One region of the Comamonas sp. 23 genome, then DNA from elsewhere that is predicted to be linked to it. Evidence: predicted binding sites of a transcription regulator. Region 1 holds the regulator's gene; each other region holds the start of a gene.

Region 1 (10,501 bases):
ACGGGAGCAACCAGGTCCTGGTCTTTCCAGACCGGCGCATTGGCAAAGGGTTGCAGGCGCAGTTCATCGACGCTGGCGGACGGCGCAGCTTGGGCCATCGGCAACGCGAGCATCAGCGCCACACGGGCCAGTGCCTGCCGCAAAAGGGGTCGGGGAGCCATCAACAAGGCCATCATTTCATCTGCAGCGGCAAGCCCGCCGCCATCAGTTGCACGCGGTTGCAGGCCGCTGCCGCTTGCTGGTTGAGCAGACCCAGCGCATCGACAAAGGCGCGCACCTCGCGGCCCATCGGAATGACACCCAGGCCAATCTCATTGCTGACCAAAATGACAGGCCCCGGTGCGGCCTGCAGGGCAGCGACAAAGGCATCGCACTGTACCTGCCAGGCTTGCGCAGGTGAAAGCGCTGGAGGCTCCATCGGCATCAACCAGTTGGTGAGCCACAGGGTCAGGCAGTCGACCACCAGCAGGTGTTCGGGCCGGCTGCTCGCCAGCAGCTGCTGGGCGACGTCGCGCGGCGTCTCCACGGTGGCCAGTTGCGGCACGCGGGCGCGGCGGTCACGCTGGTGGCGCGCAATGCGCTCGTGCATCTCGGCGTCATACGCGGTGCCGGTGGCGACCAGGCTGGCGCTGCGGCCGGCATCGGCCTGCAGCCAGGCGCGCGCCAGCAGCTCGGCCTGGCGTGATTTGCCCGATTTCTGCCCGCCCAGCAGCAAGAGCTTCAGCGGCGCTCCATCAACGTGGAAAAGAGAGTCATCCATGCCGCGCATCTTAGGCGTTCAGCGCCTCACGGTGCCAGGCCTGCGGATTGACCACCGGCATGTCCACCCCCAGCAAGGCAGCCACCGCCTGCGGGCACGAGGGAAACCAGGCATGGAAATAGCTGGCATGGATGCTGCCCTGCTGGTAGACGGCTTCGCCCTTGCCGCTCTCGGCCGCCTGGCCCGGGCGGCTGCTGCGTGCCACTTCCTGGGCCTCACTCTGCAGTTTGGAATAGTGAAAGGTATGGCCGCGCAGCATGCCCCAGGGCGTCAGCAGCTGCTGCATGCCCAGACCCGCCAGGCGCTGGTGCATGACGGCCTGCGCTGGCAGCAAGCCCCACAAGCTGTGCCAGCGGCTGTCCAGGTCGGTCAGGCCCTCGGCCAGTGCCACCATGCCGCCGCATTCGGCCCAGACGGGCTTGCGCTGTTCCAGGTGCGCCTGCAGATCCAGCTGCAAGCCGGCATTGGCCTTGAGCGCGGGCAGGTGCAGCTCCGGGTAGCCGCCAGGCAGCCACAGCGCATCGCAGGCGGGCAGGCGGTCGCCTGCGATCGGCGAGAAAAAGGCCAGCTCGGCGCCCATGGCCTGCAGGCATTCCAGATTCGCGGTGTAGATAAAGCTGAAAGCGGCATCGCGGGCGACGGCAATGCGGCGCCCGGCCAGCCAGGCGGGCACCGGGGCGGCAACAGCAGGCGCGGTAAAGGCCACGGTCCAGCGCTGCTGCCACTCCTGCCAAGTCAGCTGGCCCAGCGGCGTTTGCGCCAGCACATCGGCGGCGGCATCCAGGCGCTCGGCAGCGTCGTGCAGCTCATGGGCTGCCACCAGGCCCAGGTGGCGCTCGGGCAGCAGGTTGGCGCGTGGTTTCGCAGCATCGAGGCTCACCTGGTGCATCGCGCCCAGCCACAGTGCCGGGTCGCGCAGGCCGCTGCGCAGCATCTCACCATGGTGGGCAGTGGCCACGCGGTTGGCCAGCACACCGGCCAGCTGCAGGCCTGGGTCATAGTGCTGCAGGCCATGGGCAATGGCGCCAAAGGTAGCGGCCATGGCCGATGCATCGACCACCACCACAGCGGAGATGCCCAGCGACTTGGCCAGCTCGGCCGCGCTGTTGGCACCATCGAACAGGCCCATCACGCCTTCGATCAGCAGCACATCGTTGCTTTGCGCGGCCTGAAACAGGCGTGCGCGCACATCCACTTCACCGTTCATCCAGCGGTCCAGCGCATGCACGGGCTGGCCGCTGGCCAGGCGCAGCCACTGCGGATCGAGAAAATCCGGGCCGCATTTGAACACCTGGACCCGCCGGCCCTGGCGGGCATGCAGGCGCGCCAAGGCTGCCGTCACCGTGGTCTTGCCCTGGCCCGATGCGGGCGCCGCAATCAGCAGTGCCACGCAAGCGGCCGTTGGGCGGTCCTGAACCGTCGTCTCTGTCATGGCTGGCTTATCCCCTCTGCGCTCAGCGCGGCATCCACTTCACACCCACATACACGCTGCGACCTTCGGTGGCATAGGTGCGTGCGGTCTGGTAGCGCTTGTCGGCCAGGTTGTTGATACGGGCGATCAGGTTCACATCCTTGGCCACCTCGGTCTGCGCCGACAGGTTGAACAAGGTGTAGCCGCCCAGCACATTGGTGTTGGCGGCATTGTCAAAGCGCTTGGCGCTGGTCTGCAGGTCGGCCGCCCAGGTCCAACCGGCTGCACGCGTCTCGGCGCCCAGGGTGGCATAGCGCTTGGCGCGGCGCGCCAGCAGCTTGTCGTTTTCGGTATCGCGCGGGTTCTGGAAGTCGACCGAACCATGCAGGTTGAACGCGCCCAGCTTGGTCGTGGCCGCCAAGGTAATGCCTTCCAGGCGTGCCTTGCCCACATTGGCATAGCAGCCGAATTCGCTGTCGCAACTGCCGGGCGACGAGAAGTTGATCAGGTTGGTGACCCGGTTGCGGTAGGCCGTGGCCGAGAAGCTGTCGGCACCCTGCGCCCAGCGCAGGCCCAGCTCGGCATTGCGGCTTTTCTCGGGCTGCAGCGATGCGTCGCCGTATTCGCTAAAGCGCTGGTAGAGCGTGGGCGCGCGAAAGGCCGTGCCCACTGTCGCGGTGGCGCGCCAGTTGGTTGCAAAGGCATAGCCATAGGCAGCGCTGCCGGTGGTCTTGCCGCCGAACTCGCTGTCGTCATCCCGGCGCAGATTCAGCTGCACCGTGTGCGGGCCGGTGTTCAGGCCATAGCCCAGCGCCAGCGCATTCTGGTGGCGGTCGCGGTCAATGCCGCCATTCGTCAGCGCGTCGTCACGCCGCTCCAGTGCGGCCGTCAAGGTGTGGACGCCCAGGCGCCAGGTATTTTGGAACAGGTAGTTATGCAGGCGCGTGTCCGTCTGGTAGGGCGAGGGCCGGGTCTCGTAATAGTCGCGCGACTGGCTGAACTGCAGCTTGGTGCTGTAGTGCTCGGTCCACTGCGCCTGCCAGTTCAGGCCCAGCGCATACATCTTGTTGAGGCTGCGGTCGTCCTCGGTCAGGCTGCTGTCGTAGCCCGAGTTCACATCGCTGGCCAGCAAGGTGGCTTCGAGCCGGTGCTGGCCGTTGAGCTGGTAGCCCAGGCGGCCGCTGACCGCATTGCTGCGGTAGTCGTCCTTGTCCGGGTTGGCGGTGGCCACGGTGCGGGCATTGAAGCCATCGGTCTGCGAGCGGTTCAGACCCAGCGCGTAATCCCAGCCGTCGGCGCCGCCGGAGATACCGGCCTCGGCCGTGAACGTGCCCCGGTTGCCAACGCCCAGGCCGACATAGGGCTGGGGCGCGCCCTCACCTTTCTTGGTGAAGATCTGCACTACGCCGCCCATCGCGTCCGAGCCGTAGACGGCAGCGGCCGGGCCGCGCAGCACTTCGATGCGATCGATCAGCGCCAGCGGAATCGATTGCCAGGAGGCGCCGCCAGTCGATTGCGAGTCCATGCGCACGCCGTCGACATAGACAGCGGTAAAGCGCGAATCGGCGCCACGCATGAACACGCTGGTCGTCGTGCCCGGCCCGCCGTTGCGCGAAATCTGGATGCCCGGCACGCGCGCGAGCACATCGGCCACGCTGCCCGGGCCCTGGCGCTCGATGGTCTGCGCATCGATGATGGACATGTCGGCCACCAGATCGGACAGCGGCTGCTCGATGCGGTTGGCGGTCACCACCATCTCTTGCAGGTTTTTACCCTCTGTTTCCAGGGCGGCTGGGGCCTGCTGCGCCTGTGCTGGCAGCGCAAACAGGGGCAGCGCCGCTGCGATGGCCAAGGCCAAAAAACGGGGGGTATGGAGGGTGCGCGAGCGGGGCGCAAGCGCGGGACGCGCGCAGGGGCGTGTCGAAAAAGCAGAGGAAAACATGCACTGAGTTGGTGATGAACCACCCCGCGCCAGCCTCCCCGCCGGCAATGGGGAACACGGAAGCCGCGGCAAGGCCTCAGCCACGCGCCTCCACTATTGTTGGCCGGTATCCGGGCTGGCGATGACACAGCACACGCCTTCCCAAACACTTGTTCAAGGTATTCAGTGGCATAGTGGTGGCTGTGGATGGCGCAAAAGCCAACCATCGCTTACCGTTGCGGGGGCAGCGCAGGTTGCGTAAGGCTTGTAGGGCACAAGCGGCGCTCCTGCTTCCCGTTGAACTGCCCCCATGTGAACCACTGGGGCGAGCACCAACGGGTACAATTTTAGCGTTAAACCCATTGCGCACTTAAGAAGACTGTCTCTCTATGGCCACTACGCCTTCTATGGATCTGATGCTTGAGCGGGTGGAGGCACTGCTGAGCCGTCATGAGGCTTTGCAACGCGCCCACGCCCAATTGCAAGAGCAAGTCACCACCCTGACCCAGGAGCGCGACTCCCTCCAATCGCGCCTGACAGCGGCCCGCGCCCGCGTGGATGCACTGATCGAACGCCTGCCCAAGACCTTTGACCAGGACGAATGATGAAACAGCTGGAAGTACACATCATGCAGCAAAGCTATATGCTGGGCTGCCCCGAAGGCCAGGAAGCACGTCTGCTGGCTGCCGTCAAGCATGTCGATGAGGCCATGAGCGGCATCCGCGACGCGGGCAAGATCCGTGGCCGCGAGCGCATCGCTGTGCTGGCGGCCCTCAATGTCGCTTTTGACCTGCTTGATTTGCAAGCGCAAAACAGCCAGCTCAGCCAGACCGCAGACGCCCTGCAGGCGCAAGCTGCTGCGCAGTCTGCCGCGATGGTTGAGGTTCAGGCCCAGACCGCCCCTGGGGACCAGGCGAGCCTGGACTGGGATGCGCCCCGTGTGCAGTCGGTGATGCAACGGCTGGACGCGGCGCTGGCGCCGGCCCCCGCGCAACCGGCCGACACCCTGGGCACCAGCGCTTGAGGCACTGCCGCGAGCAGGCGCCAACACCAGATTGCCGCGCCATGCAATGCCTGGCTGCAAAATATCACGCCACCCATTGCTCAATCTGGCTAACCAGCTATCTTTTTTGACCAATCCAGGCACATTGAATTGCAGTTTTGGTGGGTGCGGCAGGCGCGAGCGATTACAATGAAAGCGTTCGCAGCCCTGCTGGACTTTATAGTTCCTTGAACCAATGCTCTACGAGCACGGGCTTGGTACATTACCTATTGAGCGTGATCGTCTCGCGTCAGATGAACCCAACGATAGGTTGCCCTCGCCCACCTGAACCCCCGGTTCAGGATGACGGTCCAGTGGATCCGCTGCGAACACCTGATTTTTCGGGCAGGCTCCGCCCAACCTGTCTTCTCCTCTCCGCGACAGCGGGGTTTCAGGCCACCTGTTTCAGGTGGCCTTTTTACTGCGCGCCATGACTGATCCTCTTGTTTTGCTGCCGCTGTCGTTTCTGGGCCTGATCGGCGGTTTTCTGGCGGGCCTGCTGGGCATTGGCGGCGGCATGGTGCTGGTGCCCTTCATCACTTACATCCTGGGCACCCAGGGCGTGGCGCCGGAGCTGGCGATCAAGATGGCGATTGCCACCTCGATGGCGACCATCGTCTTCACCTCGATGTCCAGCGTGCGCGCCCACCACCAGCATGGCGCGGTGCGCTGGGACCTTGTCAAACGCCTGGCCCCGGGCATTGTGCTGGGCGGCCTGCTGGCCAGCCTGGGTATTTTTGCGGTGCTCAAGGGCAGCTACCTGGGTTTGTTTTTTGGCCTGTTCATTGGCTACTCGGCACTGCGCATGTTCCGCAAGCCCAACAGCCAGGCCATGCGCGCCATGCCGGGCACGGCCGGCCAGCTGGCTGCGGGTGGCGTGATCGGCTGCCTCTCGGGCCTGGTGGGCGCGGGCGGCGCCTTCATCAGCGTGCCTTTCATGACCTGGTGCAGCGTGCCGATGCACAACGCGGTAGCCACGAGCTCGGCGCTGGGCTTTCCGATTGCGGTCACCAATGTCATCGGCTTCATGGTGGCCGGCCTGCACCTGCAGGGGCTGCCACCGCATTCGCTGGGTTATATCTGGCTGCCCGGCCTGGCCGCCATTGCCACCTGCAGCGTGCTGACCGCGCCGCTGGGCGCCCGCGCCGCGCACCGGCTGCCGGTGGGCCAGCTCAAGAAGATCTTTGGCGGCATCTTGCTGTGCCTGGCGCTCTACATGCTCTACAAGAGCCTGGCGGCCTGGCAGGGCTGAGGCCTGCCCACGCCCTGCCCTCAGATAATCCGCGAGAAGCGCGCCCGGTTGCGGTCGGCCTGCAGGTTCTTGTCAAACACCATGGCGACGCCACGCACAAAGTACCAGCCCAGCTCGGTCACATTGATCGATTCGTCGCTCAGCTGCACCAGGCCCTGCTCCTGCAGCTCACGCAGCTGGGCCAGCTCGGCGGCAAAGTACTGCGCAAAATCAATCAGCCAGGCCTGCTCCAGCGATTCAATGGCCAGGCACCCCTGGCACATCAGGCCCATGATCACCGTGCGGCGCAGCAGGTCGTCGCGCGTCAGTGCCAGCCCACGCACCACGGGAATCTGGCCCTGGTCGATCAGGTCGTAGTACTCCTCCAGGGTCTTGGCATTTTGGCTGTAGGTGGCGCCAATGCGTCCGATGGCTGACACGCCCAGCGCCATAAGATCGCAATCGGGCTGGGTGCTGTAGCCCTGAAAGTTGCGGTGCAGGCGGCCCTGGCGCTTGGCCACCGCCAAGGCATCGTCGGGCAAGGCGAAATGGTCCATGCCCACATACACATAACCGGCGGCTTCCAGCGCCGCCAGGGCCTGGGCCAGCATCGCCAGCTTGTCGGCGGGGCTGGGCAGGTCCTGGGCCTGGATGCGGCGCTGGGGCTTGAAGCGCTCGGGCAGGTGCGCATAGGCATACAGCGCAATGCGGTCGGGCCGCAGCGCGTTGACCTGCTCCATGGTGCGCACAAAGCTGGCCGGGCTTTGTTGGGGCAGACCATAGATCAAATCGATATTGATGGATTCAAAGCCGATAGCGCGCGCCTGCTCGACCAAGGCAAACACCTGGTCAGCGGGCTGCTCGCGGTGCACCGCCTTTTGCACCAGCGGGTCAAAGTCCTGCACGCCAAAGCTCAGCCGGTTGAAGCCGAGCCGGTACAGGTGCTGCAGGCGCTCGCCGCTCACAGTGCGCGGGTCGACCTCGATCGCGTACTCGCCACCGGGCTGCAGATGAAAACGCTCTTTGACCATATCCATCAGGCGGCTGAGGCCGGCATCGGTCAGGAAGGTGGGCGAGCCCCCACCCAGGTGCAGTTGGCTGATGGTCGGGCGGGCGCTGACATGGGCCAGTTGCAGGTCCAGCTCGCGCTCGAGGTAATCCAGGTATTCGTCGGCCCGCTCGGCGTGCTTGGTGATGATCTTGTTGCAGGCGCAGTAGTAGCACAGCGAGGCGCAGAACGGCACATGCACATACAAGGACAGCGGCGACAGCCGGCCCGCCAGACCGGTGCCGCGTTGCGCCAGCGCCAGCTTGTACTCATTCGCAGCAAAGGCTTCAACAAATCGGTCTGCGGTAGGATACGAGGTGTAACGGGGGCCGGGAACATCAAAACGGCACAGCAGTTCGGGGGTCAGGGAAATCATGGTTCTTCTTCCTAGCGGACGCCCCAATGTGCCCCAAGGCCTGCCACGCGTCCTTGATGTACATCAAGAAGCCTCTGGGCGCCAGCACGCACAATAGGCCCATCCAAGGAACGTCGTTCCTATCTGAATAGTTGTTCACGGGTATTGATACATGACATCCAACTCCATCAAAGTAGCGTGCTCCAGCTGCAATTTGCGCGAGCTGTGCATGCCCGTGGGACTGTCGGCCGAACAGATGGAGCGCATCGACGAGATCGTCGCCACCCGGCGCAAGATCAAGCGCGGCAGCGCGCTGTTCCGCAACGGTGAGACCTTCACCTCCTTGTATGCGATACGCACCGGTTTCTTCAAGACCAGCATCGCCACCGAAGACGGGCGCGACCAGGTCACCGGCTTCCAGATGGCGGGTGAGATCATCGGCCTGGACGGCATCGTCAACGACCGCCATTCCTGCGACGCGATTGCGCTCGAAGATGCCGAGGTCTGCGTGATGCCCTACTCCTCGCTCGAAGACCTGTCGCGCGAGGTGACCGCCTTGCAGCACCATGTGCACAAGGTCATGAGCCGAGAGATCGTGCGCGAGCATGGCGTCATGCTGCTGCTGGGCAGCATGCGCGCCGAAGAGCGCCTGGCCGCCTTCTTGCTGAACCTGGTGCAGCGCTTGCATGCCCGGGGCTTTTCGCAGCATGAGCTGATCCTGCGCATGACGCGCGAGGAAATCGGCAGCTACCTGGGCCTCAAGCTCGAGACCGTCAGCCGCACCTTCTCCAAGTTTGCCGAGGAGAACATCATCGAGGTCAAGCAGCGCCATGTGCGCATTCTGGACACCGACAAGCTCCAGGGCCTGATCAACACCCAGGCCTGCTCGGCTTAAGACCCTGTTCCAAGTCGCTCCGCCAGCGGATACAAACGCGGTCTGATCCGACATCCGCTCAAGCCGCAAGCGGCGATGCTCTGAGTTGCATCCACGGCAAGGCTGCCACCCACAGCCCTGCCCCATGTCTGACCTGAAAGGAGCCTGCCATGTACCAACATATCCTGCTTGCCACCGATGGCTCTGAGCTGTCCGAGAAGGCCGTGCGCCACGCACTGGCGCTTGCCAAGCTGAGCCATGCCACGGTGACTGCCGTCAACATCTCGCCCAACTACCCGCGCAGCTACTTCGAAGGCAGCACCATGCAAAACCCCGATGACATTGCGCGCATCGAGGATGGCTGGGAACGCGCAGCGCAAGGCATTGTCGATAAGGTGGTGGCCGAAGGCGCCGCGACCGGCGTGCCCATCAAGACCCTGGTGATCAAGTCCGACATGATTGCCGAGGCGCTGCTGGAGACGGCGAAGAAGGAAAACTGCGACCTGATCGTCATGGCATCGCACGGCTACCGGGGCTTGAAGCGCCTGCTGCTGGGCAGCGAAACACAGCATGTACTGACCCATGCCACGATACCGGTGCTGGTACTGCGCTGATCGCCGTATAACCGCATCATCCCCATAGCAAACCCTCGCCTGCGGCAGCTTCTGAGCGGCCACAGCGCGAGGGTTTTGTCATGGCGGCGCATGCCGCCTCCATAGGCGCATCAGCCCTTGAACAGGTCCTGGTACTGGTCGCGCAGCAGGTTCTTTTGCACCTTGCCCATGGTGTTGCGTGGCAGCTCGCCCACGACAAAGCAGCGCTTGGGAATCTTGAAATTGGCCAGCTGCTTTTTCAAGGTCGCAATGATGCCGTCGGCATCGAGCGGTTGGCCCGCCTTGGCAATGACCACCGCCACACCCACTTCGCCAAAATCGGGGTGCGGCACGCCGACCAGCGCGCTTTCCGCGACGCCCGGCAGTTCGTTGATGAAGCCCTCGATCTCGGCCGGGTAGACGTTGTAGCCGCCGGAGATGATCAGGTCCTTGCTGCGGCCGACGATGGTCACATAGCCGCGCGCATCGATCTTGCCTACGTCGCCGGTCTTGAACCAGCCGTCGGCAGTGAACTCCTGCGCGGTCTTCTCGGGCATGCGCCAGTAGCCGCTGAACACATTGGGGCCTTGCACCTGGATATGGCCGATCTCGTCGGCGCCCAGCGCCTGGCCGTCATCGCCCTGCACCCGCACGCCCACACCCGGCAGCGCAAAGCCCACCGTGCCGCCCCGGCGCTCGTCCTGGCCGCCATGGCGGGCATCGGCCTGGTAGGGGTTGGAGACCAGCATGATGGTCTCGCTCATGCCATAGCGCTCCAGGATGGTGTGGCCGGTGCGGGTCTGCCAGTCGCGGAAGGTCTCGATCAGCAACGGCGCCGAGCCGGAGATGAACAGACGCATGTGCTGGGCCGCTGCCTTGGTCAGGCCCGGCTCGGCCAGCAGGCGCACATACAAGGTCGGCACGCCCATGAAGACCGTCGCCCGCGCCATCGCGGCAATCACCGCCTTGGGCTCGAACTTGGCAAACCAGATCATCTTGCTGCCATTGAGCAAGGCCGCATGGATCGCGACAAACAGGCCATGCACATGGAAGATCGGCAGCGCATGGATCAGCACATCGCCCTTTTTCCAGCCCCAGTAGTCCTTGAGCATGACGGCATTGCTCAGCAGGTTGCCGTGGCTGAGCATCGCACCCTTGCTGCGCCCAGTGGTGCCACTGGTGTAGAGGATGGCGGCCATGTCGTCGGCAGATTTCTGCGCAGGCGTGTGTGCATCGGCGCAGTGCACCGCACGCTCCAGCAAGGTT
Region 2 (10,501 bases), 1.2 Mb from region 1:
CTTGCGGGTCTCTTCGCTCCAATGGCGCACGGTGGCGGTGTAGCGGGTCAGGCCCGCTTCGGGCTCAAACTCGATGATGGCCGTCATGAACGGTTTGGCGCTGGGCACCCAGCCAGCGGTGTAGGCATCGGTAAAGACCAGCCTGAGGTTGGGTACTACCTCCAGGTACACGCCGGCATTGGGGTACTCGTTGCCTTGCGGGTCGCGCATGACAATCTGGCTGCCGCCGCCCACACGCACATCCACTTGGGCGCTGGCAATGGTCCAGGGCTTGGGTACAAACCACTCGGTGAGCAGGGCGGGCTCGGTCCAGCAGCGGTAGAGCGTGGCGGCGGGGGCATGGATCAGGCGGCTGAGCACCAGATCCTGGGGATGGGGTTGTAGAGACATAGGGTGTGGCTCGGTGCAGGTGGTGTGCGGTTGTGCGGTGAGGAGACGAGGGCCTTATGCAGCGGGCTGCGTCTGGACGTTCACCATCCACGGGGTGCCAAAACGGTCGGTCACCATGCCAAAACCGGGCGACCAGAAGGTGGCTGAAAAGGGCATGGCCACCTGGCCACCGTCAGCCAGACCGTTGAAGATGCGCTCGCCATCTGCTGCGGAATCGACACCGATGGACACCCACATGCCTTGGGGTTTGAGATAGCCGCCACCACAGGTCTCGGCGCTGGCGCCAGGCATCGCAGGCATCGTGTCCGAGGCCATGATCGCCTGGCTGCCTACTTGCAGGTGGGCATGCATCAGGCGCGACTGCGCCTCAGGCGGGAGCGGTGGCATGCCTTCGCCAGGCGGCATGTCGCTAAAGCGCATCTGGTGCATGATCTGGCCGCCAAACAGCTGGGCGTAAAAGGCCATGGCTTCGGCGCAATCGCCATCAAAGTTCAGATAGGGGATGAATTGCATTCTTGTCTCCTCGTCGTGGGTCAGCCATTCTGGGCTCGGCCCGTCCATCGTGTCCATCTCCAAATCGTGATGACAGTTTCTGAATGTAAGTCGCTCAATCGGCGCCCTGCGCAGTGATGCTGGACTGTGGCGCTGGAACGCAAGCCTTGCCGTATGCTAGGCAGCTGCTTTTCACCGCACCTTCTATGTCATTTGATCCCTTGGATTCCTGCGCAGCGCTGCCGCTTGCCGATACAGAAATTGCCAGCCTGCGACAGCGCTTGCACAATGCGCGGCATCTGCTGGTGTTGACGGGGGCGGGGGCCAGTGCGGAGTCGGGCGTGCCGACGTTTCGTGATGCACAGACGGGCTACTGGGCGCAGTTCAGCCCTGAGGAGATGGCCAGCGAAGCGGGCTTTCTGGCCCATCCGCAGCGGGTCTGGGACTGGTACCAGTACCGCCGCGATCTGGTGCGGCAGGTGATGCCCAATGCCGGCCATGTGGCGCTGGCCCAATGGCAGGCGCGCCACCCCGGCCGGATGACCCTGGTCACGCAGAACGTCGATGGCCTGCACCAGCGTGCCGGCAGTACGCCAGTGCTGTGCCTGCATGGCAATCTGATGGACAACCGCTGGCTGCTGCCGCCCAAGCCCTGCTGCGATGCCCGCTTTACCGAAGGCGATGCGCCGCCGCAATGCCCTGGTTGCGGCAATTACCTGCGCCCGGCTGTGGTCTGGTTTGGCGAGGCCTTGCCCCATGCCGAGCTGCAGCAGGCGCAAGACGCCGCCAAGGCCTGTGACCTGATGCTGGTGATTGGCACCTCCGGCCATGTCTACCCGGCGGCTGGCCTGGCCCATATCGCCGCCCGGGGCGGCGCGCATGTGGTGGTCATCAACCCCGAGCCCACCGCGCTTGACGGGGTGGCCGACCGCTGCTGGCGCCTGCCTTCGGCGCAAATTTTGCCGATTCTGCTGGCCTAGGCTTGTCGCCAGCCTTCGCTCAAGCTTCGGCGCTGGCGGCGTTGAGCGTGGCCATCGCATCGGCATCGAGCTGCAATTGGCTGGCGCGGATCAGCGACTGCAGCTGCTCGAGGTTGCTGGCGCTGGCAATCGGCGAGGCAATGGCCGGCTGGCGCATGACCCAGGCCACGGCCACCTCGCCCATCGGGGCGCCCGTGCGGCTGCTCACCTGTTCGAGCGCGGCCAGAATGCGCAAGCCCCGGTCGTTCAGATACAGCTGGGTGGTCTTGGCGCCGCGCGGGCTTTTGCTCGCGTCCTCGGCCTTGCGGTATTTGCCGGTCAAAAAGCCGGCAGCCAGGCTGTAGAAGTTGATGACGCCCACGCCCTGCGCAACGCACAGCGGCTGCAACTCTTGCTCGAACACGGCACGGTCATAGAGGTTGAAAAGCGGCTGTAGGCTCTCATAACGCGCCAGGCCATGCTGCTCGCTGGTCTGCAGCGCCTCTGCCAGGCGCGCTGCGCTGTAGTTGCTGGCGCCCACGGCACGCACCTTGCCCTCGGCGATCAGCTCGCCAAAGGTGCCCATCACATCGGCCAGCGGTACCTGCGCGTCGTCGTCATGCGATTGGTAGAGGTCGATGTAATCGGTCTGCAGGCGCTGCAGAGAGGCGTCGACCGCCTGGCGGATGTACTCCGGGCGCAGGCCGACCTTGCCTTCGCCCATATCCTTGCCGACCTTGGTGGCCAACACCACCTGCGCGCGCTTGCCCGAGCTGCGCAGCCATTTGCCGAGCACGCGCTCCGATTCACCGCCGCTGTGGCCAGGCGCCCAGCGCGAGTACACGTCAGCGGTATCGACAAAGTTCATGCCGGCATCCAGCCAGGCATCGAGTAGGTGAAAGCTGGTGGCCTCGTCAGCCGTCCAGCCAAATACATTGCCGCCCAGGCACAGCGGCGAGACTTGCAGGGCGGATCGACCCAGGGAGCGCAGGGATGTTGTCATCGTTTGAAGAGGGGTTAGGGCCCAGCAGGGCGGTGCAAACATTATGCGGCGCGGGCTGGCGCGGCGCCACCCGTTGATGCAGCGCAAACCGCTTGCAACTGCCGCATAGGTGGCAGTGCTGCAGGGCCTGCCAGGTTTGCCGGGCCCTGCGTTTTAGAGTAAGTTATGCATGCAACAACAAAAAGGAGTGACGCTATGTTCAAACATATTCTGGTGCCGGTCGATGGGTCTGCCACCTCCATGCTCGCGGTCAACAAGGCCGCCGGTCTTGCCAAGGCCTTTGGCAGCCAGGTCACTGCGGTGTATGTGATCGATCCCTATCCCTTCACCGGCGTGGGCGCCGATTTTGCCTATGGCCAGGCGCAGTACCTGTCTGCTGCCACTGCCGATGCGCACACCGCGTTGGACGCGGTCAAAACTGCGATGGAGCAGGCCGGTATTCCTGTGGACACCGTCATGGGCGAAGGCCACTCCGTACACGACGGGGTGATGGAAGCGGTCAAAACCACCGGCGCCGACCTCATTGTGATGGGCTCGCACGGCCGCAAGGGCCTGGAAAAGCTGGTGCTGGGCAGCGTGACCCAGCGCGTGCTGAGCGACAGCCTGATCCCCGTGCTGGTCGTTCGCCAGTAATGTCAGCGACGGCACCCGGCTTGGTGCCGTTTTCGTTGAGTGGATGGCTACCGGGCAGCGCTGCGGCGCTGCCCAAAGTTGTGCAGCACGCAATGCTTTTGTGACCGCCGTAAGCTCGCCCGCTTGACGGAGTTTTACATGCAGTCCTTTCCTCCTCCTTATTGTGATGCCGACCAGGTGGACGGCACTTTGCGCGCCTATGGCTATGCGGTGCTCAGCCCCGCCGCCGTGGCGCAGTGGGCAGCCTGCCCGCCCGATGACCTGGCAGCGCTCGGCAGCCACTGGGAGGCCATGCCCCATGATGCCTACCTCAAAGACGGCGGGCGCTACCGCAAGCGCCGCCATTCCTGCTATGTGGTGCAGGATGACCAGGTTGAGTCCGTAGCCCACCGTGCCCATTGGCAGCCGGTGGAGTACAACGCCTTGCATGGCGGCATGCAGCGCTGGTTTGAGCCCGTCGCAGCCAGCACCCAGGCGCTGCCCGCCTGGCGCCAGATCATGCGTGCGCTGGGTCACACGGCGCAGGCACTGTTTCCCAGTGCGGAGCACGCGCCCTGGTATACCGAGGCCCACCAGTTCCGCATCGACACCGCCGAGGGCATTGGCCGGCCCACCCCCGAAGGTGCGCACCGCGATGGCGTGGATCTGGTGGCGGTGTTTTTGGTGGCACGCGAGGGCATCAAAGGCGGGGAGACGCGGGTGTTCGACGCCCAGGGCCCGCAAGGCCTGCGCTTTACGCTCACCGAGCCCTGGTCGCTGATGCTGCTCGACGACGCCCGGATGATCCATGAGAGCACGCCGATCCAGCCGCTGGGCGATGCCCCCGGCCACCGCGATACCTTGGTGGTGACCTTGCGCCGCCAGGCCTTCCAGGGCGACGGTGCCTGAGCGCTGGCATTGCCATTGATCACCATCGGCCCATTGGCCTGGTCATAAAAAAAGGGCACCTGCGAGGTGCCCTTGCCGTATCCCAGCCCTGGGGCTTACTGGATGGTCGCGCCCGAGGCTTCAACAATGGCCTTAGCGTCCTGGAAGTCCTTGTGGAAGAACTTGTCAAAGTCCGATACGGACATGGCCTGGGGCTCGGCGCCTTGGGCCAGGATGGAATCCTGCACTTCCTTTTGGCCCAGTAGCTTGTTGACCTCGGTGTTGAGCTTGCTGACGATGGGGGCGGGCAGGTTCTTGGGGCCAAACAGGCCATACCAGGTGCTCACATCAAAGCCCTTCATGCCCAGTTCCGCAACGGTAGGCACATCGGGCAGCGAGCTGCTGCGCTTGGCCGAGGTAACAGCCAGCGGACGCAGCTTGCCGGCCTTGATCTGGCCAATGGCCGAGGGCACGGACGACACCAGCAGATCGACATTGCCGGACAAGGTGTCGAGCAGCGCGGGGTTGGAGCCCTTGTACGGCACGTGGGTCAGCTTGACGCCGGCCGCCTTCTCAAACAGCACGCCAGCGATATGGATGCTGGTGCCATTGCCGGGCGAGCCGTAGGTGATCTTGCCGGGGTCGGCCTTGGCGGCGGCGATCACATCGTTCAAGGTCTTGAACTTGCTGTTTTCCGAGGTGGCAATGATGACCGGCGAGTAGGCCACATGGGCAATGGGCGTCAAGTCCTTGGCGGGGTTCCAGGGCAGGCCCTTGTACAGGTAGTAGCCCAGCACCACGTTGTCCTTCTGGCCCATGACGATGTCATAGCCCGTTGGCTGGGCCTTGGCGACTTCGCTGATACCGATGGTGCCGCCCGCGCCGGCCCGGTTGTCAGCGACCACCGTCCAGTGGTTCTGTTCGCTGAGCTTTTGCGCGATGATGCGCGAGAGAATATCGGTGCCACCGCCTGGTGGGAAGGGCACGACCATGCGCACCGGCTTGCTGCCGGGGTAGTCCGTCGCCGAGCCCTGGGCCATGGCACCCGAAGCGGCCCCCACCGTCAGCGCCACGGCGGCGCATTGCAGAATGTGTTTCATCATCTTGTTGTCTCCTTGAGGGTCACACCTTCGCATGGCTTTCGCACAGTCGGCCAAGGAGGTAGTTGCATAAACAGTCAAAGGGGTGATGATGTATGCCATCACGCCAGGTGGCATATTCTAGGGGCTGTGGTGTGGAGCGATGGAGCGCAGGCGAAAAACAGAGCCTGCCGCCAATGGCCCAGGCTTGGGGCGTATCTAGATGACAACAGAAGGATCGACTATGAAAGCAAAATTCGTGGGGGCGTTGGCCTCGGTGGTGATGGGCTGCGCGGCGCTGGTCAGCCTGCCCAGCCAGGCGGCGCTGGCTGTTGGTGCCCAGGCACCGATGTTCAGCACACAGTCGGCACTGGCCGGCAAGGTGCAGCGCTTTGACATGGCCGAGGCCTTGAAGCGCGGCCCCGTCGTCCTGTACTTCTTCCCCAAGGCCTTCAGCCAGGGCTGCACGATCGAGGCCCATGCCTTTGCCGAGGCCACGCCGAGCTTTGCGGCCTCCGGCGCGCAGGTCGTCGGTATCTCGCATGACGACATTGCCACGATGCAGCGCTTCTCCAGCGAGGCCTGCCGTAACCAGTTCAGCGTCGCCTCCGACCCCGATGCCAAGGCCATCCAGGCCTATGACGCAGGCTCCGCCGCACGGCCGGGCACCGCTTCACGCATCTCCTACGTGATTGCACCTGACGGCAAGGTGATCTATGCGCATGAGGGCAGCGATCCGCTCGAGCATGTGCAGCAGACCTTGAAGGCGGTGCAGGCCTGGAAGGCGCGCCAGAAGTCTTGAGCCACTTTTTCATGGCGCGGTGGCAGTGTCTGGGCTTGCCAGCCATGTTGCTGGCAGGTGCCCACGATGGCGCCGATCGCCTATGATCGCCTGATGCTGGCAAGTCTGCTTCAACCCCAATGGCCCCACCGGACCTGGCGCACGGCGCGCCGCTGGGCGGTGGCCTGGTGGCGTATTTTTTACCTGGGTGCGGTCGTGCTGGTGATGCTGATGTCGCCCACCAGCTACGGCCCGCAGACCCGCGCGCGGCTGATGCGCCGCATGTATGTCGACACCGCGCCCATCCTGCTGGGCTTTACCGCGTTGGCCGCCTTGCTGTGCCTGGTGGTGGCGCGGATCGTCTTTGTAACCGCCACGAGCTATGGCCTCTCGCGCGTCGCTGTCGAGATGGTCATCCGCGTGCTGGTGCTCGAGCTCATCCCGCTGACGGCGGCCTTGTTTGTCGCGATGCGCTGCTCGATTCCGGCAGGTGCGCAACTGACCAAGTTGCGCGAGGCGGGGCATTTTGAGCGCCTGCGCGAGCACGGCTATGACCCTGTGCGCACGGAGATGCTGCCCCTGGTGGTCGCCAGCATGTATGCCTCGATCACGCTGGCTGCGCTGTCCTGTGTGGTTTCGCTGGTCATGGTCTACCTCAGCGTCTATGGGCTGAGCTGGGTCGGTTTTGACCTGTACACGCGCATGTTTGCCAGCGTGTTCACGCCCATGGTGACCTGGTTGTTTGGCCTCAAAACCCTGCTGTTTGGTCTGGCCGTTGCACTCATACCCACCGCATCGGCCATGTACCGGCCCTACGGCACGCGCCAGGATGAGGTTCTGGGCCCCGATTCGGACCTCAGTGGCCTTGCGCGCATGTTTGCCATCTTGCTGCTCATCGAGGTGGCGTCGTTGCTGGGCAATTATTACTAGGGCGTCAAGCTTGGCAGTGGAGCGAACAGGTCGGCCCGCCATGACAGGCTTTTGGGGTGCTGCTCGGCGCCCTGGCTGCGCAGGATTTAAAATAGCCGATTGCCCGCAGGCGCTGCCTCTGCCTGTGTGGGCCACCACATTCGAGGGCCACGCCTTGGCCGCGCAACCACCATGACTGATTCTCTACCCACAGCCCCTGGCGCATGTCCGTTGCGCCGATGATGGAGCGGACAGGCAAACGAAAAAAATCCCCATAAGTACAAAGACTTATGGGGATTCTCTTTTTCGATGTTGCTTTATTGTTGCACCCGTTCGCCATTTAGCTGCTTCGATTCCTTTACACCGGCTGCTCGTTGAGCATCGATGTAGGTGGCCAGATCAGTGAGATGGATGCCCTTTGCCCCCTTCTGTGAATTGGGCTCGATGCGGATCAAAGGGAGCTTGATTTCGCCCGCTGCGATCTTGCGCAGGAACTTTTGCGTTCCCAGGTGCGGGAAGTAGTCCTTGACTACTTGATCAAGCGGAATCACCGCCATGGCGTTGTACTGAGCCATGAGCAGAAATGCCGTATTAGATGGTGGGTGACATGTTGCGCAAGGCGCTAGGCAAGCTGGGCAGGGAGGAAAAACCATTGCTGCATTCCGACCAGGGCTGGCAGTACCAAAGTCGTGCCTATCGCCGCTTGCTGGCCGATCATGGCCTGGTGCAAAGCATGTCACGTCGGGGCAATTGCTTGGATAACGCAGCGATGGAGAGCTTCTTCGGAACCTTGAAGTCCGAGTTCTTCCACCTCAACAAGTTCAGCAGTGTGGCGCAGCTTCAAGAAGGTCTTCACCACTACATCCATTACTACAATCACCAACGCATCAAGCTAAAACTAAAAGGCCTGAGTCCGGTGCAATACCGGATTCAGGCCTTCAGTCCCTAGCTTCCAACTGTCCAACTTCTTGGGGTCAGTTCACTAGGCGGGTTTGCTGTTTAAGACGGTGGTGATTCAGTGATCACCACCTTTTTTGGAAAAATGCGCGCATCTCGTTGGAGTGCTTGGCATCATGAATAAATGGCGGCACTGACACCGCGAGCAGTAGCGCGGCCAGCGGCACCACACAGAAAAACCCGATGTAGCTGAAGCCAACTGCGCCCGTAATGCTTCCCAGCACGAACATGCCAATCAGACCAGCAGAGGCACGCATGCGCACCCAGTTATGCTGCACACGGTTTGTTGGAACCCTACAAGCAGTGCCACTACGCTTCCAAAAGAATAGCTTGCCCAATTCCATTCCCAGGTCCGTGAAGTTCCCAGTCATATGGGTTGTGCGAATGCTTCCACCAGAGGTCTTTGAGCCCACAGCGTTTTGAAGTCCCATCATGAATGAGAGCAGCAGAACCGTGATGGGAACAGCGAATGGCGTGTTCCAGGAGAGGGTGACAGCGCCCATCAGACCGAAGGGCAAGAGCATCAATGCCTCCAGCATTAGCGGCAGCGCGTAAACGCTGTAGAGATGCTTTTCTCGACCCCAGTTCACCAAAACAGCACAGACGGCTGCGCCGGTCATGAAGGACAAGATGGCGCCCAGCGCATTCAGAAGCATCTTCATGTTTTCCAGGACCAGGCCATCAGCTATCTGTGACGCGAATCCTGTCATGTGCGAGGTGTACATGTGCAGGACTAGAAAGCCACCCGCATTAACTGCACCAGCGTTGAAAGCCAGTAACCATCCAAGAGCCAAGTTGGTGGAATTTGCTCGATGTCGGTTTGTCAGGTGTCGAATTCTTCTCATCAAAAATGCTCCCTGAACCAAGATGCCATATATGCCAGTGACCGACTCGGAAAAGTGACTTGGTCACGAAGGTTGCTTCACATCGATAGCATAGACCCGCACAGGTTTAGGGCCGAAGTGCGGGTGGATGATCGTCTTCACCATGAAGCCGCGCCAAGGAGTTATCAGGCACCGAGCAAGATCGTCGCGGGCGGGGTAGCCCGAGGTCAGGATGATCCGGTCATACGCGCGGTCCTCCAGGCGCTTGGCCCAGTATGGTGTGCACAAGCGGAATTCCTCGAGCTTGGTGCCGTCGCGTATGGCCTCGAAGTATTGGCGCTTGAGCGGTAAGTGCAGGGTGGTCATGGTGCAACCTTGGTTAGGTTTCGTGTGTTTTCCAAAGGAATTTGCATAAAAGCAAAGATGTAATTCGGGAGGGTGTACAGTGGATCAGTTCATGAAAGGTGCTGCTATGTCCACTCCACTGAGTTTTTTCCTCTATTCAAGTCGGCTGGCACCTGACTGCGACCCCACTGAGGTGGGGAACATCGTGAAGGTGGCGCGTGAGTTCAACGCCTCGCACGGCATCACTGGCATTCTGGTTTTCGATGGTGAGCGCTTTACGCAATATATTGAAGGGCCTGCGAGCGAGGTCGATGCGTTGGTGGCTAAGCTCCCCAAGGACAGCAGGCATACAGACTTCCTGCAGCTGAATGCAGGCGACGACCTTGAAGAGCGCCGCTACGCGACATGGTCCATGGGGTACAGCGACGTTAGCCTTGACGAGCTGGACATCGATCTAATGGCCACAATTGATAGCGATGCTGCCTTGAACTTGTTCACTAAGGCTGTTGCTGAGATAGACCGTCTGTAGCCTTTCAACCTTCCTACTTGGCCTGGCCGGCAGCCATGGCGGCGTTGACAATTTTTCTTGCGCTCTCGCGCATGTGCGATCTGCCTTCCTCTGGCATGTGCTCCCAGGGGTAATCCATCCGCTGGGCCATTACCTTTGCTGCGGCTTCAAAATCCAGTGCATCAGCGGGTTGAGCTTGGGGTGCCGACTCACTCGGCACCAAGCAGCGCAACAGGAGCTGGTCCGCATAGGCGTGAGCAAAATGGGCAGGCGGTTGATCAGGGGCTTCGGCTAGGCCAGCGCGCAGCTGGTCCAGCAGTGCCGGGATACGCTCGTCGCGCAGTTTCTGGAAGCGCAGGTACACATCGGCCGGCATGGCCTTACCCATGTATTCGAGGTGCAGTCGGTTTTTGCTGCTCTCCAGCTGCACCAGCTGCTCGATTAAATCCCAAGTTGCAGAGCAGGGTGCAGTCTTGAGGGGAACGGAAGGGGTGGTTTCAGACATTGGGGCTCCAAAAGTGGAAATGCCCGCTCAAGGCGGGCAATGGTACGGGTGAAGCAGGCAGCTACCAAGCAGCTACTGGCAGAGAAAGTACGACGGCCATGGGTTTGACCCAAACTGGCTGGGCCGACAGCAGGAAGGTTTCTCCAGACCAAGCGAGCAAGAGCGTTTCGCCCATGACGTGCGCTATGGCTTCGCCGGCTGCGCTGGGCACCGCGTTGCCGATGCGCTCTCGCCAGGCCTGGTCGCTCA
Region 3 (10,501 bases), 1.3 Mb from region 1:
GAACTGAACCCGGACACCGACCGCGTGATGCTCTGCGGCAGCCCCGCGATGCTCGCCGAGCTGAAGGAACTGCTTGAAGCCAAGGGCTTCAAGGAAGGCAATACCTCGACACCCGGCGACTTTGTCGTCGAGCGCGCCTTCGTCGAGAAGTAAGCAGCGCCCCCGCCCAGCAAAAAACGACCCTCGGGTCGTTTTTTGTTGCCTGCAGCGCAGATTAGATCAGCTGCTCGGTGTAGAAATTGCCACCGTGGTAGAGCAGCGGCGGCACGCCCACCACATGCTGGCAGTGCGCAACCTCGCCAACGAGGATCACATGGTCGCCCGCATCATGGTGCGGGCCGTTGCGGCACTCAAAGCTGGCAATGGCGCCCGCGAGCAGCGGCACGCCGGTCACGCCCACTTCATACTCCACGCCCGCCCAGCGGTCGATGCCCTTGCGGCTGAACTGCAGGGCCAGCTCCTTCTGGTGCGCGCCCATCACATTGATCGCGTAGTGGCTCACGGTCTCGAACACCGGCATTGACGAGGCGGTTTTCATCAGGCTCCACAGCACCAGTGGCGGGGTGAGCGATGCGGAATTGAAGGAGCTGATCGTCAGCCCGACCTTGTTGCCATCGGGCGCCAGTGCCGTGACCACAGCCACCCCGGTGGCGAACTGGCCCAGCGCATTGCGAAACTCACGTTCGGAAAACGAGGCAGAAACAGGCGATTGCAGGTGTTCAGGGGGGAGGGAGCGGTTCACGGGGCAGGCAGACGGCAGGGGCAGACGCCATGCCGTCAAAAGCATGGATGGGGTCATTATCGGCCAGGGGGCGAGGCCCCTGCGCGCGTAGGTGCTTGAAAACAAGGCAGGCGGGCCGCATCTGCAGGGGAAATACACGGCGAGAAGCAAACCTATGTCCTTGATTCCCAACTTCGCGATGCTCGGCAGTGGCCCGACGGTGCTGATGCTCCACGATGCCGACACCGACCACCTGGGCTTTGCCCCGCAGGTGGAGCTGCTCGCCAGCCAGGGCTACCGCGCGATCGCCTGGGACATGCCTGGCTACCATGCCAACCCGCCACCCTATGGCGGCTACAGCCTGAAGGCGCTGGCCGCCACGGCGGATGGCCTGCTCGAAGCGCTGAAGATTGGCCGCGCCCATATCGTCGGCCATGGCATGGGCGCGATGGTGGCCGCCGAGCTGGCCCTGCGCCACCCCACTCGCGTGCGCAGCCTGACCCTGGTGGCCGGCGGCCCGGCGCTGGAGGCGGACAGCCAGCAGCACTGGGTGCAGACGCGCCAGCAATTGCTGGCCCAGTGCCAGCAGCAGGCCAGCACCGAGGCGGTGCAGATGCAGCGCTTTGCCGAGCTGCTGGTGCAGCTGCAATCGGGCCAGCAGGCCTTGCCCGAAGGGCTGCAGCTGGCGCGCCACGCGATCACCCAGATCCAGCCGCTGGCCTATGGCCGCATGCTGGAGATGCTGGCCGGCCCCAGCACCCTGGCCGAGCGCCTGCCCCACCTCAGCCAGCGCTGCCTGCTGGTGAGCGGCGGCCAGGATGTCTGCATGCCACCCCAGCGCATGCAGGCGCTGGCAGACCAACTGCCCGACGCTCGGCATGCCCGTCTGGAGGGCGTTGGCCACTGGCCCCAGCTGGAGAGCCCCGATGCCTTCGAAGGCCTGCTGCTCGACTTTTTGGCGACCCAGCGCGCCACGGTGCACTAGGAAAAACCCGTAAATCCGGCGCCTGCGGCGGCGGTTTGCCTCTGCAGGTGGTTGACTTGCCATCCTGGCAATGCAGCCCGCTGGGCGCCACCGGGGCAAAAAACTGGCATGCTATGGGGTTTGGCGTGCAGCCCGTCACTTTCCTGGAGCCTCTCCAGGCTGGCGGACGGCCACCATGATCGGCAGCGGCACCCCACAGGACGCTGCTGTCCCTGTTGCCAACTGAAGGATTAGTCCCGTGTCCCCCTCTTCCCTGACCTTTGCCGTCACCCCATCGAGCCAGCCACGCAGCGCCCAAGAGCGCGCCAAGATTCTGGACAACCCGGGTTTTGGTCTGCACTTCACCGACCACATGGTCTCGGTGCACTGGGACAAAGAGGGCGGCTGGCGCGATGCGGCCGTGACCCCGTACGGCCCGATTGCGCTGGACCCCGCCGCTGCCGTGCTGCACTACGGCCAGGAAATCTTTGAAGGCATCAAGGCCTACCGCCATGCCGATGGCTCGGTCTGGACCTTCCGCCCCCAGGCCAATGCCGAGCGCCTGCAACGCTCCGCCCGCCGCCTGGCGCTGCCGGAGCTGCCGGTCGATGTTTTTGTCGAATCGCTCAAGCAGATCATCGCCGTGGACAAGGACTGGGTGCCCAGCGGCAACGAAGCGAGCCTGTACCTGCGCCCCTTCATGATCGGTGACGAAGTGTTCCTGGGCGTGCGCAGCGCCCACAAGGCCACCTACTACGTGATCGCCTGCCCCGCCGGCCCCTACTTTGCCAAGGGCGTGGCGCCCGTGGCGATCTGGCTGTCGACCGACTATGCCCGCGCGGCCAAGGGCGGCACCGGCGCTGCCAAGTGCGGCGGCAACTATGCCGCTTCGCTGCTGCCCCAGCAGCAAGCCCAGGACAACGGCTGCTCGCAGGTGCTGTTCCTCGATCCTGCCGAAGGCAAGTACCTCGAAGAGCTGGGCGGCATGAACGTGTTCCTGGTCTACGGCAAGCAAAACAAGCTGGTCACGCCTGCGCTGTCGGGCAGCATTCTGGAAGGCATCACCCGCGACTCGCTGCTGCAACTGGCACGCGACCGTGGCATGGTGGTCGAAGAGCGCAAGATCGCCGTTGACGAGTGGAAGCAGGGCGTGGCCTCCGGTGAGATCACCGAAGTGTTTGCCTGCGGTACCGCTGCCGTCATCACCCCCATCGGCCAGCTCAAGGGCGAAGGCTTCTCGGTGGGCGACCTGTCGGCCCCCGCTGGCGAAGTCACGATGGCCCTGCGCAAGGAACTGACCGATATCCAGTACGGCCGCGCCCCGGACCGCCACGGCTGGCTGGTGCGTCTGGACGCCTGATCCGTCCGCGATATAAACGCCAAAGGGCCGCACAGTGTGCGGCCCTTTTTTCACGGTGCTGTGAGACCTTTACACAGCGACGGCAGTCTGGCGCTTGCTGTCGCTCTCGAAGCCATAGAAGCCAAAGCGCATCTCCGGCATGCGCCCGCTCACCAGCTCGGCCATCGCCTTGCCGCTGCCGGCGCCATGGGTCCAGCCCAAGGTGCCGTGGCCGGCATTGATCCAGAGCTTGCCGATCTTGGTGCGGCCGATGAACGGAATATTGGTGGGCGTAGCGGGGCGCAGGCCGGTCCAGAACTGCGGGTTGCCGCCCTGCTCAGGCAGGCGGGTGTCGCAGACGCCGGGCATCAGCTCCTCGATGCGGCGCGCCAGCATGTGGCAGCGGGCCTTGGCCAGGGGGCTGTCCAGCGAGCTGTCAAAACCGTTGAGCTCGATCGTGCCGGCCACGCGCAGCTGGTTGCCCAGGCGGCTCATCGCCAGCTTGTTGCCATCGTCAATGCAGCTGACAAAGGGCGCGGCCTCAGGCTTCAAGATCGGCAAGGTGGCGCTGTAACCCTTGCCCGGGTAGATGGCCACATTCAGGCCCACGGTGCGCAACAGCGGCGCGGTATAGCTGCCGCAGGCGACGATGACGGCATCACCCTGCAAGGTGCGCGGGCTGCTGTCTGCGCCTGCTGCGGTGGCGCGCACGGTGACCGAGTCGATCGCGCCACCGGCCACATTCAGCCGCTCGACACGGTGGTTGTAGAGAAACTGCACACCGCCCTGGGCGCAGAGCTGGGCGAGCTTTTGCGTGAACACGCGCGCATCGCCGCTCTCGTCGCTCTCGGTAAAGGTGCCGCCCTTGATATGCGCGGCATAGGGCTTGAAGGCGGGCTCGATCTTCAAAAACTCTTCGGTGCTGACCATGCGGCGGTTCACACCGTACTGGCGCATCAGGTCGACGGCCATCTGCGCATCCTGCACCGCTTCGTCGCTGGTGAAGAAGTGGGCAATGCCGCGCTCGAGCCGGTTGAACTGGATGCCGGTCTGGGCCACCACGGCCTTCAAGGCGTTGTGGCTGTAGGCACCGAGCGCAACGATCTGCTGCACATTGCGGGCAAAGGAGCGGTCATTGCACTCGGCCAGAAACTGCGTGAGCCAGCGCCATTGCTGCGGATCGGCATGCGGGCGCAGCAGCAGCGGCGCCTCCTTGTCGAACATCCACTTGAGCGCCTTGAGCGGGGCATGCTTGTTGGCCCAGGGCTCGCAGTAGCTCACCGAGATCTGCGCGGCATTGGCATAGCTGGTCTCCAGCGCCGCGTCCGGTTGGCGATCCACGACGGTGACGTCGTGGCCGAGTTGCAGCAGATGCCAGGCAGTGCTGGTGCCGATGATGCCGGCGCCGAGGATGATGACTTTCATGCCTCTCAGTGTCTGGCATCTTGGCTGTAACATAAAGTGCAATTAAACTTCTTCAGGATTCATCAGTTCTACTAATACTGGAGCCCCATGAGCAACCTGGACCCTGTCGCGCTGGAATGCCTGGCCGCCGTGATTGAAGAAGGCGGTTTCGAGAAGGCCGCGCTGCGCCTGAATGTGACGCAATCGGCCGTCTCGCAGCGGCTGCGTGCGCTAGAGGCACAGATCGGCTCGGTGCTGGTGGTGCGCAGCCGCCCGCTGCGGCCCACCGCTGCCGGCCAGCTGCTGCTCAAGCACACCCAGCAGCTGCGGCTGCTGCGCACCGACCTGGAGCAGGAGCTGCACAGCCTGCTGCCCCACACCATGCGCCGCAATGCGCATGACGAGGCCATCTCGATTGCCATCAATGCCGACAGCATTGCCACCTGGGCGCTCGATGCACTGCAGGACATCGCGCTGCAGCAGCTGCCGCTGGAGATCATCACCGACGACCAGGACCACACCTTGGAGCTGCTGCGCACCGGCGAGGTGCTCGGCTGCGTCACCACCATGCCGCAGGCGCTGCGCGGCTGCCGCGTGACCGCGCTGGGCGCAATGCACTACATCGCCGTGGCATCGCCCGCCTTTGCCCAGCAGCATGTGCCGCAAGGAATCAACCGCAGCAACTTCAAGCACCTGCCGTTTTTGAGCTACAACCGCAAGGACGACATGCAGCGCGTGTTTGTCGCCCGCGCGATGGGCCTCAAGACCGTCGGCCTGCACCAGCTCTATGTGCCCAACTCCGAAGCTCAGGTGCGCGCCGTGGCCGCTGGCTGGGGCGTGGGCGTGGTGCCCGAGCTGCTGGCCCGCCCCTACCTCGCCGATGGCCGCCTGGTCAATGTGGCCGAGACCCAGGTGCTGCGCGTCGACCTGTACTGGCACTGCTGGAACCTGCAGTCGGCCTTGCTGGGTGCCCTGAGCGACGCGATGGTGCACAGCGCCAAGAGCAGCCTGGCGCCGCCCACGGCGGCCGCTCGCGCCATGGTCAAGGCATAAAAAAACTGCCTGCACCCCCAGGGGGATGCAAGCAGTTTCCGGATGTCCACAGGCATTCATCGCACCGGTGGTTCCATCCCTCCCTCATCAGTGACATCCATTGCATGCGCAGTATCCGCGCCAAGTATTGCTATATGGTGAATAGCAAATGACAGACGCATGATCTGATCCATTTACCGAATCAGCAATACCGGCAGCTTGCTCTCGGCCAGCACTTGGGTCGCCACCGAGCCCAGCACCAGCTTGGCCAGCGCACCATGGCCGCGGGTGCCCATGATCAGCAGGTCATAGCCGCCCTTATCGGCCGTCTCGGCAATGGTCTGGGAGATCGGGCCTACGGCAGTCTCGGCCACGGCCTTCACCTGGTGGGCGGCCAGAAACTCCTGCACCGGCACCAGCACCTTCTGCGCCTCTTCGCTGTGGTAGTCGTCCACCAGCGCCTTGCCCAAGGCCTTGGCGGCCCGGGGCGGCAGCAGGGGCTGCACCGTGAGCACCGTGTAATGGTGGTTGGGCGTCAGCCACTCTGCGTGCGCTGCCAGGTAATCGAGCATCTTCTGGGTGTAGGGGCTGCCATCAACGGCCAACAAAATACGCATGCCTTGACTCCTTCAAAAAAGGGGTGAGGAACCCAACACCGGTGGCGCCACCAACGCTGGACTGTGGCCTGGCAAACCCGCGCTCCATCAGCGAGAACGCGCTTTACAGGCTAAATCATGTGTATCAGCTTATAGATTTACCGTCAAACGGGCATTGATATGCATCAGGCGCGGCGACAAATTTAGGTAAAAACCCTTGGGCTTTGGCTTGGCGGAGGGAATGCCAGAAGTGGAGCGACCCTGGCTACACCGCCACCAGGCAATGCGGATTGAAGCTCTCCTGCTCACCCTTGCGCGCATAGCCCAGCGGGTTGGCCACGACCCGGCATTGCCAGGGGCGGCCATCGCTGTGCTGGCCTTTGGCCAGGTAATCGCTGGGCGCATGCAGGTGGCCGTGGATCCAGAGGTCGGCATAGGGCAGCAGGTCATCGAGCACATTGCAAAAACCGGCGGTTCCGGGCGTCAGCCCATAGCGCGGATCGGCGCTGCGCAGGCTGGGCGCAAAGTGGGTGATGACGACGGTTTTGCCATCAAAGGGCTCGGCCAGTGCGGCGCGCAGCCATTCCTGGCAGCGCAGCGCTTCGTCGCGCATCTCGGCGGCCAAAAAGGGCTGGCCGTTGCGCTGCATCTGGGCCTTGGTCAAGTAAAAGTTCGCGGCCTTGAAGGCCTTCTCGCGCTGCTTCATCAGCGCGCCCAGCTCGGTCACGCCGTTGTGCAGGGCAATGGCGTCGTAGTCGGACCAGAGTGTGGTGCCGATAAAGCGCACGCCGTCGATGATCAGGGTGTCGCAGTCCAGCATCGTGATGCCCAACTTTTCGCAGCTGGCACGCAGGCGCAGCCGGGCGGCATCGAAATCCTGATTGTCAAACTCGTGGTTGCCAGGCACCAGGATTACCGGCTCGGGCCAATGGCCGCCAGCCTGCTGCGGGCTGAACTGGGTGAGGCCAAAATCCTTATCGTCCAGCATCGAGCCATTCTGGTAGGAGCCAATGTCGCCGGCCAGCACCAGCAACTGGGCGCCGGGCGCAGGCTGGGCACGGAAATGGGGGTGGGTCTCCAGATGCAGGTCGGACAGAATTTGCAGGTGCATGGTCGCCTAGCCTACCATGGGCTTTAGCGCCTTGCAGCCCGCTACATCGGTAATTCCAGGTCAGGAAAAGCCGCCCGGGCCGAGCGCTCCAGTGCATGCAGCATCCATTCCAGCGCCGAGGGCGGAATATGCCCGCTGCGGCTGCGCCACAGCGCATCCACATGCACGGCCTCGACGCGCAGCGGCAGCGGCTGGAAGGCCAGCAGATCGGCGATGCCGGTGGCAGGCACAAAGTGACGCGGCAAAACGGTCAGCAGGTCGGTGCGCGCCACCACGCGCGCGGCGGTGAAGTACTGGTTCACCGTCAGCACCACCCGGCGCTTGCGGCCGATCGATGCCAGCGCCTCGTCCAGAAAGCCAAAGGGCTGGCCGGAAAAGCTCACCAGCATATGGCGTGCATCGCAGTAGCGCTCCAAAGTCAGCAAGCCCTCACTCAAAGGATGGTCCTTGCGCATCACGCAGAGGTATTCGCCGTCATAGAGGCGCCGGCTCTCGAAATCCACCAGGTCCCCCGACTGGGCGCGCGCCGTCATCTCGGCGAGCACAAAGGGGAAATAGCCCACGGCCAGGTCCGCCGTCTCGGCGTCCAGCTCCTCGCGCGGATCACGGGTAGTGAGTGGTTGCACATGCACAGAGACGCCTGGTGCCTCGGTCTCCAGAATGTGCATCAGGCTGGGCAGCAAGGTGGCGGCGGTGGCATCGGCCATCGCCACGACAAAGGCCTGGGTCGCATGGGCGGGGTCAAAGCGCTCAGGCGCAAAGCTGGCCTGCAGGCGCGCCAGCGATTCGCGCACCACCGGCCACAGCGCATTGGCCAGCGGTGTGGGCTCCACACCCTGGCCGCTGCGCACCAAAAGCTCGTCATGCAGCGCCTCGCGCAGGCGCCGCATCGCATTGCTGACTGCCGGCTGGGTGATGGCCAGCTTGTCGGCCGCCCGGGTCAGGCTGCGCTCATTCATCACCTCGTCGAATACACGCAAGAGGTTCAGGTCCAGGTGCCGAAATTGGTGGGGCAGCATTTTCAATCCTTTGCAGCGCTGGGCGAACCGCAATACATCACTGACATGAATGATACAGATTCAAAAGATAAATTTGAGAACGTCTAGGGTAAACCCTATACTTCGTTCATCGCTTCAAAGAAGCATTAATCCCAAAGACATCCATCATGACCAACAGTTTTGTACACACTGACATGGCTACCGAGCACACGGGCGTTCTGCGTGTGGAACGTGCTGCTGAACATCTCAAGACCACCTTCGGCACCAAGGGCGTTGGCGCATCGTTGATGCTGGCCGCGCTGGTCGCTGCCGTGCTGGTGGTTGCCACCCGCCTGGTGGACTCCGTCGCTGGCGGCAGCCACTGGATCGCTGGCTGGGCCCTGCTGTGGGCCGTCGCCTTTGTCGCCATCGCCCTGCTCGCTGCCCCTGCCCGCAACCTGAGCAGCAGCCTGCGCGCCGCTCGCCGCAGCTGGGACGAGGGCCACCGCCGCGCCCTGGAAGACGACAAGACCTGGCAAGTGGCCCTGCAAGACAGCCGCGTGATGGCTGACCTGAACCGCGCCATGAGCGACGCAGCGGTTTCGTTCTACCACAAGAACTACTGATCAACGCCGGGGGTCCTCCAGAGCCCCAGCGCCGGCAGCCACGATCTGCCTTTTCAAGAGCCACGGCATGCCGTGGCTTTTTTGTTGTCGGTGGTCGCCCCCATCCATAGCGGATCAGCAGCTTGGCATCGCTAAACACCTCCGCCAGCACAAGCGGCAGGTGCCTGGAAGAAGGTTGGCAAGCGCTTTCCTGCCCTCAGCGGTGCCGACTGTATGCAACAAACCACAGTCCTACCGATGCGCTGACGCTGAGCCCCAGCGGGTGTAAGGCCCGCCACTCCCACAAAACAAAACCCCGCATGCCTGAAACATGCGGGGTTTTGTTGTCTTTCGCTATCCCAGCCACTGGCAGCAGTGCTACCAGCGACCTCGTGAGCTACCGATCAGGCAGCGGCCAGGCGCTTTTCCAGATCGGCCTTGATGTCCAGCAAGGCCTGGGGCAGGCGCTGGGCCAGGTGGTCGAAATGGGTCTGGTGCGATGCCAGCTCTTCGGTCCAGACGGCGGTGTCGATGTTGGTGACGGTCTTGAACTGCTCGGCATTGAAGTCCAGGCCGGTCCAGTTGATCTCGGCGTACTGCGGTGCCACGCCAAAGGCGGTCTGCGTGCCCTGCACCTGGCCTTCGAGGCGGTCGAGCATCCACTTGAGCACGCGCATGTTCTCACCGTAGCCAGGCCAGACGAACTTGCCAGCGGCATCCTTGCGGAACCAGTTGGTGGTGTAGATCTTGGGCAGCTGCGCGCCAGCGGCTTCGAGCTTGTCGCCCAGGTTCAGCCAGTGGGCGAAGTAGTCGCTCATGTTGTAGCCCATGAAAGGCAGCATCGCGAATGGATCGCGGCGCACCACGCCTTGCGCGCCAAAGGCGGCAGCGGTGGTTTCCGAGCCCATGGTCGCAGCCATGTAGACGCCTTCCTTCCAGTTGCGCGCCTCGGTCACCAGCGGCACGGTGGTCGAGCGGCGGCCGCCAAAGATGAAGGCATCGATCTTCACGCCCTTGGGGTCGTCCCAGGCTTCGTCGAGCGCCGGGTTGTTGGTGGCAGCGACGGTGAAGCGGGCATTGGGGTGGGCGGCCTTGGCGCCGGTTTCCTTGGCGATCTGGGGCGTCCAGTCCTTGCCTTGCCAGTCAATCAGGTGGTCGGGCAGCTGGCCGCTGTCCTTTTCCATGCCTTCCCACCACACATCGCCGTCATCGGTCAGCGCGACGTTGGTGAAGATCACGTTCTTGTCCAAACTGGCCATGCAGTTGGGGTTGGTGTGGTAGTTGGTGCCGGGGGCCACGCCAAAGTAGCCGGCTTCGGGGTTGATGGCGCGCAGCGAGCCATCGGCCTGGGGCTTAATCCAGGCGATGTCGTCGCCGATGGTGGTGACCTTCCAGCCTTCAAAGCCGGTGGGCGGCACCAGCATCGAGAAATTGGTCTTGCCGCAGGCGCTGGGGAAAGCGGCGGCCACGTGGTACTTTTTGCCCTGGGGATTTTGCACGCCCAGAATCAGCATGTGCTCGGCCAGCCAGCCCTGGTCGCGGCCCATGGTGGAGGCGATGCGCAGCGCAAAGCACTTCTTTCCCAGCAGCGCATTGCCGCCGTAGCCCGAACCGTAGGACCAGATTTCGCGCGTCTCGGGGTAGTGCACGATGTACTTGGTCTTGTTGCAAGGCCAGCTCGTGGTGTCCTTTTCGCCGGCCTGCAGCGGCGCGCCGATGGTGTGCACGCAGGGCACAAATGCACCATCGCTG

What was found. The regulator FNR, encoded in region 1, switches genes on or off when oxygen is low (the NO sensors DNR and NnrR bind a similar motif). The targets are predictions, from matches to a motif close to TTGATNNNNATCAA.
Region 2: the regulator FNR is predicted to act here: its motif matches at 2,918-2,931, upstream of ACPEE1_RS13000 (universal stress protein).
Region 3: the regulator FNR is predicted to act here: its motif matches at 6,232-6,245, upstream of ACPEE1_RS01630 (universal stress protein).

Annotation. Positions count from the first base shown of each region.
Region 1 covers NZ_CP187127.1:1,705,897-1,716,397, reverse strand. Annotated here, with positions in the region: gene ACPEE1_RS07695 (ABC transporter substrate-binding protein) at 1-161, opposite strand, end outside; gene ACPEE1_RS07690 (bifunctional adenosylcobinamide kinase/adenosylcobinamide-phosphate guanylyltransferase) at 173-760, opposite strand; gene ACPEE1_RS07685 (cobyrinate a,c-diamide synthase) at 771-2,192, opposite strand; gene ACPEE1_RS07680 (TonB-dependent receptor domain-containing protein) at 2,215-4,113, opposite strand; cobalamin riboswitch at 4,198-4,442, opposite strand; gene ACPEE1_RS07675 (hypothetical protein) at 4,482-4,697, shown strand; gene ACPEE1_RS07670 (cell division protein ZapA) at 4,697-5,116, shown strand; gene ACPEE1_RS07665 (sulfite exporter TauE/SafE family protein) at 5,565-6,386, shown strand; gene hemN (oxygen-independent coproporphyrinogen III oxidase) at 6,407-7,789, opposite strand; gene fnr (fumarate/nitrate reduction transcriptional regulator Fnr) at 7,941-8,663, shown strand; gene ACPEE1_RS07650 (universal stress protein) at 8,813-9,256, shown strand; gene ACPEE1_RS07645 (malonate--CoA ligase) at 9,367-10,501, opposite strand, start outside.
Region 2 covers NZ_CP187127.1:2,886,359-2,896,859, reverse strand. Annotated here, with positions in the region: gene ACPEE1_RS13020 (SRPBCC family protein) at 1-390, opposite strand, end outside; gene ACPEE1_RS13015 (VOC family protein) at 445-903, opposite strand; gene ACPEE1_RS13010 (SIR2 family NAD-dependent protein deacylase) at 1,089-1,862, shown strand; gene ACPEE1_RS13005 (aldo/keto reductase) at 1,882-2,844, opposite strand; gene ACPEE1_RS13000 (universal stress protein) at 3,040-3,477, shown strand; gene ACPEE1_RS12995 (2OG-Fe dioxygenase family protein) at 3,616-4,365, shown strand; gene ACPEE1_RS12990 (Bug family tripartite tricarboxylate transporter substrate binding protein) at 4,461-5,447, opposite strand; gene ACPEE1_RS12985 (peroxiredoxin) at 5,668-6,225, shown strand; gene ACPEE1_RS12980 (MlaE family ABC transporter permease) at 6,319-7,134, shown strand; gene ACPEE1_RS12975 (pyocin activator PrtN family protein) at 7,431-7,766, opposite strand; partial or broken gene ACPEE1_RS12970 (IS3 family transposase) at 7,709-8,062, shown strand; gene ACPEE1_RS12965 (YoaK family protein) at 8,136-8,915, opposite strand; gene ACPEE1_RS12960 (ASCH domain-containing protein) at 8,979-9,260, opposite strand; gene ACPEE1_RS12955 (BLUF domain-containing protein) at 9,367-9,768, shown strand; gene ACPEE1_RS12950 (hypothetical protein) at 9,782-10,252, opposite strand; partial or broken gene ACPEE1_RS12945 (DNA cytosine methyltransferase) at 10,314-10,501, opposite strand, start outside.
Region 3 covers NZ_CP187127.1:403,742-414,242, reverse strand. Annotated here, with positions in the region: gene ACPEE1_RS01660 (ferredoxin--NADP reductase) at 1-153, shown strand, start outside; gene ACPEE1_RS01655 (flavin reductase family protein) at 215-742, opposite strand; gene ACPEE1_RS01650 (alpha/beta fold hydrolase) at 897-1,706, shown strand; gene ACPEE1_RS01645 (branched-chain amino acid aminotransferase) at 1,945-3,045, shown strand; gene ACPEE1_RS01640 (D-amino acid dehydrogenase) at 3,115-4,449, opposite strand; gene ACPEE1_RS01635 (LysR family transcriptional regulator ArgP) at 4,537-5,481, shown strand; gene ACPEE1_RS01630 (universal stress protein) at 5,655-6,077, opposite strand; gene ACPEE1_RS01625 (metallophosphoesterase) at 6,322-7,167, opposite strand; gene ACPEE1_RS01620 (LysR family transcriptional regulator) at 7,209-8,186, opposite strand; gene ACPEE1_RS01615 (hypothetical protein) at 8,333-8,770, shown strand; gene ACPEE1_RS01610 (phosphoenolpyruvate carboxykinase (GTP)) at 9,154-10,501, opposite strand, start outside.